Regions from separate parts of the Pantoea sp. SGAir0184 genome, predicted to be linked through region 3. Evidence: predicted binding sites of a transcription regulator. Region 3 holds the regulator's gene; each other region holds the start of a gene.
The links. Region 3 encodes PurR, which represses purine synthesis genes. Its sites were predicted from a motif close to CANGCAAACGTTTGCNTG; they were not measured.
Positions count from the first base shown of each region.

Region 1: C1N60_RS18025 (NCS2 family permease) is a predicted target of PurR. The motif match lies at 2,066-2,083, and genes of this name have one in related genera.
Region 2: cvpA (colicin V production protein) is a predicted target of PurR. The motif match lies at 1,758-1,775, and genes of this name have one in related genera.

Region 1 is NZ_CP028050.1:3,804,142-3,807,420, reverse strand. It holds gene soxS (superoxide response transcriptional regulator SoxS) at 99-527, opposite strand; gene soxR (redox-sensitive transcriptional activator SoxR) at 627-1,103, shown strand; gene C1N60_RS18030 (glutathione S-transferase family protein) at 1,147-1,815, shown strand; gene C1N60_RS18025 (NCS2 family permease) at 2,172-3,279, shown strand, end outside.
Region 2 is NZ_CP028050.1:1,445,566-1,448,844, reverse strand. It holds gene purF (amidophosphoribosyltransferase) at 1-1,176, opposite strand, end outside; gene cvpA (colicin V production protein) at 1,210-1,695, opposite strand; gene dedD (cell division protein DedD) at 1,946-2,695, opposite strand; gene folC (bifunctional tetrahydrofolate synthase/dihydrofolate synthase) at 2,685-3,279, opposite strand, start outside.
Region 3 is NZ_CP028050.1:2,385,764-2,389,042, forward strand. It holds gene C1N60_RS11185 (C40 family peptidase) at 1-746, shown strand, start outside; gene C1N60_RS11190 (cytochrome bd-I oxidase subunit CydH) at 803-892, opposite strand; gene purR (HTH-type transcriptional repressor PurR) at 1,166-2,191, shown strand; gene punR (DNA-binding transcriptional activator PunR) at 2,188-3,099, opposite strand; gene punC (purine nucleoside transporter PunC) at 3,209-3,279, shown strand, end outside.

The DNA of each region.
Region 1 (3,279 bases), 1.4 Mb from region 3:
ATTTGAACAAAATTTAGACCTGGTATGGCAGGCTAAGAAAGGGCTGGAGGAAGGTGAAGAGAAGGGGGAAAGGCGCGCCCGCGCGGGGCGCACTGACTTCAGCGTACCGGGCAGCACTCGCCGGTGGTGCGCTGGGCAAAGCTGTTCATGCCTTCGCTGCAGTCAAAGTTGACCAGACGCGGACGCTGCACCATCGCCTGGCGACGCATGCTGTGACGGTAAGCGGTAGGGGTTTGCGAGAACTGACGGCGGAACACGCGTGAAAACGTCTGCTGCGAGTCGTAGCCGTACTGCATCGCAATGTCGAATACCGGACGCTGCGTCTGACGCAAGGCTTCGGCGGCCAGCGTGAGACGGCGTTCACGAATATAACCACCCAGCGTTTGTTTCGTAACCGTACGGAACATACGCTGCAGGTGCCATTTCGAGTAACCCGATTTTGCCGCCACTTCATCAATCGACAATGTTTTATCCAGATTCTGATCGATCCAGTTAGTCAGTGAATGGATGATTTCCTGTTGCATCATAGCCTGTTCCTTCTGCAAGGTTATCGCCTGGTTTGAAATTCGCTGTTTTGCTGGGGTGCGAGTATAATTCCTCAAGTTAACTTGAGGTAAAGGCCCTAAATGAAAAAAGAACGCAATTACCCGAAACCGGTGCTGACGCCGGGCGAAGTGGCGAAACGCAGCGGCGTGGCGGTATCGGCGCTGCACTTTTACGAAAGCAAAGGCTTGATCAGCAGCACGCGCAATGGCGGTAATCAGCGCCGCTACAGCCGTGATGTGCTGCGCCGCGTGGCGATTATCAAAATTGCCCAGCGCATCGGAATTCCGCTGGCGACGGTCAGCGACAGCCTGATGCACGTGCCGGCGAATAAGCGCATGTCGACGCAGGAGTGGGACGCGCTGACGCAGCACTGGCGCGAAGAGCTGGATAAACGCATCGAAACCCTGACGCGTCTGCGCAACGATCTTGACGGCTGCATTGGTTGCGGCTGCCTGTCGATGCGCGACTGCCCGCTGCGCAATCCGGGTGATCGCCTGGGGCAGCAGGGCTCCGGAGCGGTCCTGCTCGATCCGCAACAGGACGAGCCGCAGCGTTAATCCGCTATACTAGATGCCAACCCTTAGCAGCAAGGAATCGCGCATGATTACCGTTCACCATCTGGAAAACTCCCGTTCTCATCGGGTGCTGTGGCTGCTGGAAGAGCTGGCGGTGCCGTATCAAATCAAACGCTATCAGCGGGAAAATACCCTGCTGGCGCCGGACGAATTAAAGAAAGTGCATCCGCTGGGTAAATCGCCGGTGATTACCGATGGCAATCGGGTGATCGCCGAATCGGGCGCCATCCTCGAATATCTGCAGCTGAAATACGACAGCGAGCATCTGCTGGCGCTGCATGAGGAAGAGGAGCAAATTCAGGCGCGTTACTGGCTGCACTATGCTGAAGGTTCGCTGATGCCGCTGCTGGTAATGAAGCTGGTGTTTGCGCAACTGGGCAAAAAGCCGGTGCCATGGCTGCTGCGCCCGGCCGGCGTGGCGCTGAGTAAAGGCATTCAGAAAGCGTGGCTGAACAAGCAGCTGGCGCTCCACGGGCGCGTGATTGAGCAGCATCTGAGCCAGCAGCGCTTTTTTGCCGGTTCACGCTTCAGCATTGCCGATGTGCAGATGAGTTTTCCGCTGCTGGCGTTGCAGATGCGCGGCGCGCTGGGTGAGATGCCCGCCACGGCGCGCTGGCTGGAGAATATGCAGCAGCGCGCCGCGTGGCAGCGCGCGCTGGAGCAGGGCGGCCCGATTCAGTTCAATAACGGCTGAGGCGCAGCGGTAACGCAACGAAACAGGACGCCGCGACGCGCTGTCGCGGCACCGCAGCAAACCATCTGAAATGCCAGCCTTTTTCCTCCATGATTTCCTGCTCCCGCTAGCGTAACGCCAGCCATAATTGCGCCAGAGCTGCGCATTATCCTGCCTGCCAGGTGATTAGCAGTTGAAAACGCCACCCCAAACGCCAGATAATCGTTTGCCTTTTTTCCGCGTCACCCCTTTTTGACCTGGAATACGCGGCCACGTAATCGTTTGCCTGCTTTTCTCTCTGAGACATCTTCACCAGGATGATGCGCAAACGCGAGCCGCGCGGTGACCTATATCTTAAAAAACACAGAGGAATAACTATGTCTGGCGAATCATGCCCGGCCAGGGGAAAACTGGACGCCTGGTTCCACATTTCAGCACGCGGCAGCAGCGTGCGGCAGGAAGTGCTGGCTGGCCTCACCACCTTTTTAGCGATGGTTTATTCAGTCATCGTGGTGCCTGGCATGCTCGGTAAAGCGGGCTTCTCACCGACGGCGGTGTTTGTCGCTACCTGTCTGGTGGCCAGCTTTGGCTCCCTCATCATGGGACTGTGGGCCAACCTGCCGATGGCGATTGGCTGCGCCATCTCCCTGACCGCCTTCACCGCGTTCAGCCTGGTACTGGGCCAGCACATTAGCGTGCCGGTGGCGCTGGGCGCGGTCTTCCTGATGGGCCTGCTGTTCACGCTGATTTCCGTGACCGGCATTCGCGCGTGGATTCTGCGTAACCTGCCGATGGGCGTGGCGCACGGTACCGGCGTCGGTATCGGCCTGTTTCTGCTGCTGATTGCCGCCGATGGCATTGGTCTGGTGGTAAAAAACCCGGCGGCAGGCCTGCCGGTGGCGCTTGGTCACTTCACCTCTTTCCCGGTGATCATGGCGCTGATCGGGCTGGCGGCGATTTTTGGTCTGGAAAAACGGCGGGTACCGGGCGGCATTCTGCTGACCATCATTGCGATTTCGCTGCTTGGGCTGATTTTCGACCCGGCGGTAAAGTGGCAGGGGCTGTTTGCCATGCCGAGCCTGCGTGATGCCAGCGGCCAGTCGGCAATGTTTAGCCTGGATATCATGGGCGCGCTGCAGCCGGTGGTGTTACCGAGCGTGCTGGCGCTGGTGATGACCGCGGTGTTTGACGCCACCGGCACCATTCGTGCGGTGGCCGGGCAGGCGAACCTGCTGGATAAAGAGGGCCAGATTATCAATGGCGGTCGCGCGCTGACCACCGACTCTATCAGCAGCCTGTTTGCCGGACTGGTGGGTGCCTCGCCCGCCGCAGTGTATATCGAGTCCGCTGCGGGTACTGCCGCCGGCGGTAAAACCGGCCTGACAGCGATTGTCGTGGGTCTGTTGTTCCTGCTGATTCTGTTTATGTCGCCGCTGGCTTATCTGGTTCCGGCCTATGCCACCGCACCCGCGCTGATGTATGTCG
Region 2 (3,279 bases), 940 kb from region 3:
ATAGACGCGCTTCGCACCCGCTTCACGCGCCATCTCGATAATCTGCTCAGAGGTGGTGCCGCGCACAATCGAGTCATCCACCAGCAGCACGTTTTTATCGCGGAACTCAGCGCGGTTGGCGTTGAGCTTACGGCGTACCGCACTGCGGCGCAGCTGCTGACCCGGCATAATAAAGGTACGGCCCACGTAGCGGTTTTTCACAAAGCCCTGACGGTACGGCTTATCCAGAATACGGGCAATCTCCAGCGCGGTATCGGTCGAGGTTTCCGGAATCGGGATCACCACGTCGATATCGAGATCTTCCCACTCGCGGGCAATTTTCTCGCCCAGCTTGGTGCCCATGCGCACGCGTGCGCTGTAGACCGAGATCTTGTCGAGGAACGAGTCCGGACGCGCAAAGTAAACGTACTCGAACAGGCAGGGATTGCTTTTCGGGTTCTCTGCGCACTGGCGCGTTGAGAGCTGGCCCTGCTCGGTGATGTACACCGCTTCGCCTGGCGCAACGTCACGAATAAATTCGAAGCCCAGCGTATCCAGCGCCACGCTCTCTGAGGCCACCATGTATTCGGTGCGGCCATCGGCCAGCTCACGCTTGCCCAGTACCAGCGGACGGATACCGTTAGGATCGCGGAACGCAACCATGCCGTGACCGATAATCATCGCCACCACGGCGTAAGCGCCGCGCACCTGCTGATGCACTGCCGCCACGGCAGCAAAAATGTTGTCAGCTTCCAGCGGATAGTGCTGAAAACGATCCAGCTCCTGAGCAAAGATGTTGAGCAGGATTTCGGAATCTGAGGTGGTATTCACATGACGGCGACCGACTTCGAACAGCTGCTTGCGCAGTTCATGGGCGTTGGTCAGGTTACCGTTGTGAGCCAGCGTGATGCCGTACGGCGAGTTCACGTAGAAGGGCTGCGCTTCAGAGGCGCTGGAGCTGCCGGCAGTCGGATAACGCACGTGGCCGATACCCATATTTCCCTGCAAACGCTGCATGTGGCGCGCTTCAAACACGTCGCTGACCAGGCCATTGGCCTTACGCAGACGGAAGCAGTTCAGCGCATCGATGGTACAAATGCCGGCGGCATCCTGCCCGCGGTGCTGCAGCACCGTTAACGCGTCATAGATCGACTGGTTTACTGGCATAAAACCGGTGATACCAACAATACCGCACATGTTGTCATTTCCTCATTAGCCGCACTCCCGGTGTTACCGGGGTAAAAAACTCGACGTGCTTTTCAGGTAATCGAAAAACCACCTGATGATGTAACTGAACTGGGGAATGAGTTGAGACTGTTGCCAGTCCGGACTTTTTGAAAAGCCGGTGAATGTATCAAGGAAGAAGAGAATGGCGGATACAATCAGCACGCCACGCAACGCCCCGAAACAGACCCCCAACACCCTGTCGGTTCCCGACAAGCCGGTTTTCTCAACCAGCGAGCCGATCACATAGTTCACGATGGCACCCACAATCAGGGTGGCAACGAATAACACCGCGATGGCGATGCCGTTGCGAACCAGTTCGTCGTCAAAACCTGTAAACCAGACTGCAAGGTAGGCGTAGTAATGACTGGCGACAAAAAACGCGCATCCCCAGGTAACAAGAGATAAGGCTTCCCGGACAAACCCGCGAATCAGGCTGACCAGAGCCGAAAAACCAACTACCGCAATAATGACGTAATCAATCCAGATCATGAACGCTTCCAGTACAGTGCATTTGCACCCCTGCATCCAGTTCGGGGCGCATTCTAACAGAAAAAGAAAACGTTTGCGTAGGGTTTTCCGGTTCTGTCCCGAGAAAAAGGGCGATGAAAAAAACTTTCCTCGCCCTTGTTGATGTCAGCCATTTAACCTGCTGATATTCCATAAATTTTCAGTAACGCTTCGCTAAAAAACACGCCAAAAGCCGCGCCTGTTTCTGCTATCGGCGCGGCTTATCAGTTGATCAGCGTGTGCTGTACGGCTTCACAACACCGCCGAGGCCGGAGATGCCTTTCAGCTCACCGAGTGCGCCCTGCAGTTTCGCTTTGGACGCATCCGGCCCCACGTAAATGCGGGTGATCTGCCCCTGCACCGGCGTCGACGGCACGGTAAAGGCACGATAGCCGGAGAGCCGCAGCTGCGCCACGATCTCATTCACTTTGGCGGCGTTCTTCAGGGCACCAAGCTGCACCACATACGCCTGTCCTGCTGGTGCGACCGGCTCGCTCTGCTTCGGCGTTTCCGCCGCTTTCGGCTGCTCTGTGGCTTTGGGCTGTTCTGTCGCTTTCGGTTGTTCTGCCGGCTTCGGTTTCGGCTGCTCCACCGGTTTAGGCTTCGGCTGCTCGACCGGCTTCGGCTTCACCTGCTCTGCCGGTTTCTGCTGCTGGTGCACCGGCGGCGGCGTCACGACGCTGGGCTGGCTGTTTTGCGCTGGCTGCGTGCTGCCGCTGGCGGCACTGTTTTGCGTTGCGCTGCTGGCGGGCGCCTGCTGCGCCGCGCTCGCACCTTCCGGCGGCTGCGACGGCAGCGGCTGCGTCACTGGCGGCACCATTTCGCTGTCCTGCTGATCGTCAGGCTTTGGCACCAGCGGAATCGCCGCGAACTCCTCTTTATAATGCTTTTTCTTACCGTCCAGCAGACCCGGTAACACGATGACGCCAATCGCCACCAGAATCACCGTACCCACTAAACGATTCTGAAACTTACTTGCCACTGCCGTTCTCCGCTGCCATCGATTGCATTACCTGCGCCACGGTGTGGAACGAGCCGCACACCAGAATCACATCGTCGGGCTGAGCCTGCTGCCGCGCCGCCTGCCACGCGGCTTCAACGCTCTGCCAGGCGCTGCCGCCCTGCAGATGCGCCATCAGCTCATCAGCGGACGCGCCGCGCGGGCCGTCGAGCGGCGCGCAGTACCAGCGTTTGACCTGCGGTGCCAGCGCAGCCAGCGTCCCGGCGATATCCTTGTCGTGCAGCATGCCAACCACCGCATGCACCGTGCCGTGTGCCGGCAGCTCAGCGAGACGTGAAGCCAGATAATAAGCCGCATGCGGATTGTGTGCCACATCAAGGATCACGCGCGGCGCGGTGCTGACCGTCTGGAAACGTCCCGGCAGAATCGCCAGCGGCAGATGCTGATGAATCAGCGCCTCGCTCACCGTCAGGCCGGAAGCGCGCAGCGCCGCAATCGCGGTGGCCGCGTTAGGGAGCGGCACCTGGGGCAGCGGCAGATCGCGCAGTTCACCCTGGGCATCCTGCAGCGTCCAAGTGTCGCCCTCGCGCTGCCACTGCCAGTCG
Region 3 (3,279 bases):
TCTTTAATGTGGCGGCGGCTTCTCCGCATGCGCCGGTTAATGCCAGTTTGCAGAAAGCGGAGAAAAAGAACGCGCGTGACGATGAGCGTCGCAAACGACGCCCGGTGAAAACCACCAGCAAAAAGTCACGCCTGACGTCGGTACAGAAGTTCAGGCTGAAAAAACAGCACAAAAGCGAAACGGTACTTCAGCACACCACCCAGCGCAAATCCTCACTTAAGCTCAGTGCGAAAAAATATGGTCATCAGCGGCTGGCGAAAAAATCGCGTGACGTTGCCGTTGATGATGAAGTGCAGCAGCTGAGCGGCATTAAAATGAGCAAAGCCCACCGCCTGCGCTATCAAAAAGCACGTGAAACCGCGATGACGAAACTGATGGGCCAGCTGGGTAAACCGTATCAGTGGGGAGGCACCTCACCGCACACCGGTTTCGACTGCAGTGGTTTAGTGTGGTACGCCTACAAAGATCTGGTGAAGTTTAAATTTCCCCGTACCGCCAATGAGATGTATCACCTGCGCGACGCCGCGCCGATCAAGCGCGAGATGCTGGAGAAAGGCGATCTGGTGTTCTTCCGCATCAACAACCGCGGCACCGCCGACCATGTCGGGGTTTATCTGGGCAATGGTAAATTCATTCAGTCTCCGCGCACCGGTAAGGATATCCAGATTAGCGCGCTGGGCGAGGATTACTGGCAGAAGCATTACGTTGGCGCACGCCGTATGATGACGCCGAAAACCGTGCGCTAAGCTCAGCGTTGCGCAACAAAAAAGCCGGTGGCTGTTCAGCAGCACCGGCTTTTTTATTAATGCAGAATGGCGGTAAAGCTAAAGGCAATAATCATCAGCAGAGCAGCGGCGGTGGTGGTCAATGCCAGTTTTAAATCGGTACTCATCACAACTCCTTAGTCACACAGTTTGCATGGTTAAATAATTTTCGCACAGTGATGGGCAAAAATCTCGTGTTATCCGCCCCGGCTTGCTAGAATCGCCGCCTTTCGTTGCGCAACAGATTTAGCGCATGCTGCATTGACAGCCTGCTGAAGGATGTTTTCCTGCCCGATTAAGCAGATTAGCCCTGATATTCAGGGCGCAAAACCATTAGCAGACGCAAACGTTTAACAATATACTTATCAGTAAGTTGCGATAAGCCCAGGAGTACCATTTTCATGGCAACCATTAAAGATGTGGCGAAACGCGCCGGGGTCTCAACCACCACGGTTTCGCATGTCATCAACAAAACGCGTTTTGTCGCGGAAGAGACGCGTAACGCCGTATGGGAAGCGATTAAAGCGCTGCACTACTCACCGAGCGCGGTGGCCCGCAGCCTGAAGGTGAATCACACCAAGACGCTGGGCCTGCTGGCGACCTCCAGCGAAGCGCCCTACTTCGCCGAAATTATTGAAGCCGTGGAGAATCACTGCTTTGAGCGTGGTTACACGCTGATTCTTGGCAACGCGCATAACGATCTGCAAAAACAGCGTGCCTATTTGTCAATGATGGCGCAAAAGCGCGTCGATGGCCTGCTGGTCATGTGCTCCGAATATCCCGACGATCTGCTGCAGATGCTGGAAGAGAACCGCAATATCCCGATGGTGGTCATGGACTGGGGCGAATCGCGCGGGGACTTTACCGATACCGTGCAGGACAATGCGTTCCACGGCGGTTACCTCGCCGGGCGATACCTGATTGAGCGCGGCCATCGCGATATCGGTGCTATCCCTGGCCAGATGGAGCGCAACACCGGTGGCGGCCGTCATGCGGGTTTTCTGCAGGCGATGCAGGAAGCGGGCATCAGCGTCCGTCCCGAGTGGATTGTGCAGGGTGACTTCGAACCGGAGTCAGGTTATCAGGCAATGCAGCAGATCCTGAACCAGAAACAGCGCCCGACGGCGGTGTTCTGCGGCGGCGATATCATGGCGATGGGCGCGATTTGCGCGGCCGACGAGATGGGACTGCGCGTGCCGCAGGATATTTCGGTAATTGGCTATGACAATGTGCGCAACGCGCGCTACTTCACCCCGGCGCTGACAACCGTGCACCAGCCGAAAGCGCAGCTGGGGGAAAAGGCACTGGAGATGCTGCTGGACCGCATCACCAGCAAACGCGAAGAGCCGCAGACCATTGAAGTGCAGCCCACGCTGATTGAGCGCCGCTCCGTGGCCGATGGCCCGTTCCGCGATTACCGCCGTTAAGCCACCTTCTCGCTGAGCCACTCGTGGTTCAGCGTCTCCGCATCGCCCAGATATTCCAGTAACCACGCCAGCGCCGGTGACGCGCGCTGCTCAGACCAGCTGACGCAACACGGGCTGTCCGGAAACGGCTGCGGCAACGCCAGCTCCACCAGCGCGCCGCTGTCCAGCAGCGGGCGCGCCAGGTGTCCCGGCACCATGCCCACGCACAATCCAGCCTGCAGGCAATCCAGCCCGGTTTCCCACTCCGGCACCACCAGCCGCCGCTGGTTATCCAGCGTCCACGTCATGCGGCGCGGCAGCGCGCGCGACGTATCTTCCAGCACCAGCGACGGCCAGGCGCGCAGGGTTTCGTCGTCCAGCTGCGGACTGTGGGCCAGCGCATGCTGCGGACTCACCACGCAGCGCCAGTTGAGCGCGCCCATATCCTGAAAGGCGAAGCGGCCGCCGACCGGAATGGCCTGGGTGGCGCCAATCGCCACATCGACACGACCATCAGCCAGCGCGTCCCACACGCCGTTAAATACTTCGTAGCTGATGATCAGCTCCATATCGGGGAAATGGCGGTAAAAATCCTTTACCAGCTGGCGGGTGCGCTGCGGTTTGACGATGCAATCTACCGCGATACTGAGCTGACCGCGCCAGCCATTAGCCAGCTGCTGACACTGGCGGCGCGTGGCCAGCATTTTTTTGATAACAGAACGCCCTTCACGCACAAAATGCTCGCCTGCTGCCGTCAGCACCACTTCGCGATGCTGCCGCTCAAACAGCGGTACCGCCAGCCAGCCTTCCAGCTGGCGCACGGTATAGCTGATGGCAGAGGGCACGCGGTGCAGCTCCTGCGCCGCCGCGCTAAAACTGCCGGTGCGCGCTACCGCGTCCACCACCTCAAGTGCATATTCCGACCACATAGTTTTCCCATCAAAAATTTTAACAGCACCCTGCAAATATTAGCGTTTCACAAAGCCCGCTGCACCCTTTTACACTCCCCGCCGTTCAACCTGCCGAATGAGAAAAACCATGCTGTCATCCAAAGGATTTCTGCCTTACCTTGCCGTGCTGAGCATGCTCGGCTTTCTGGCCACCGATAT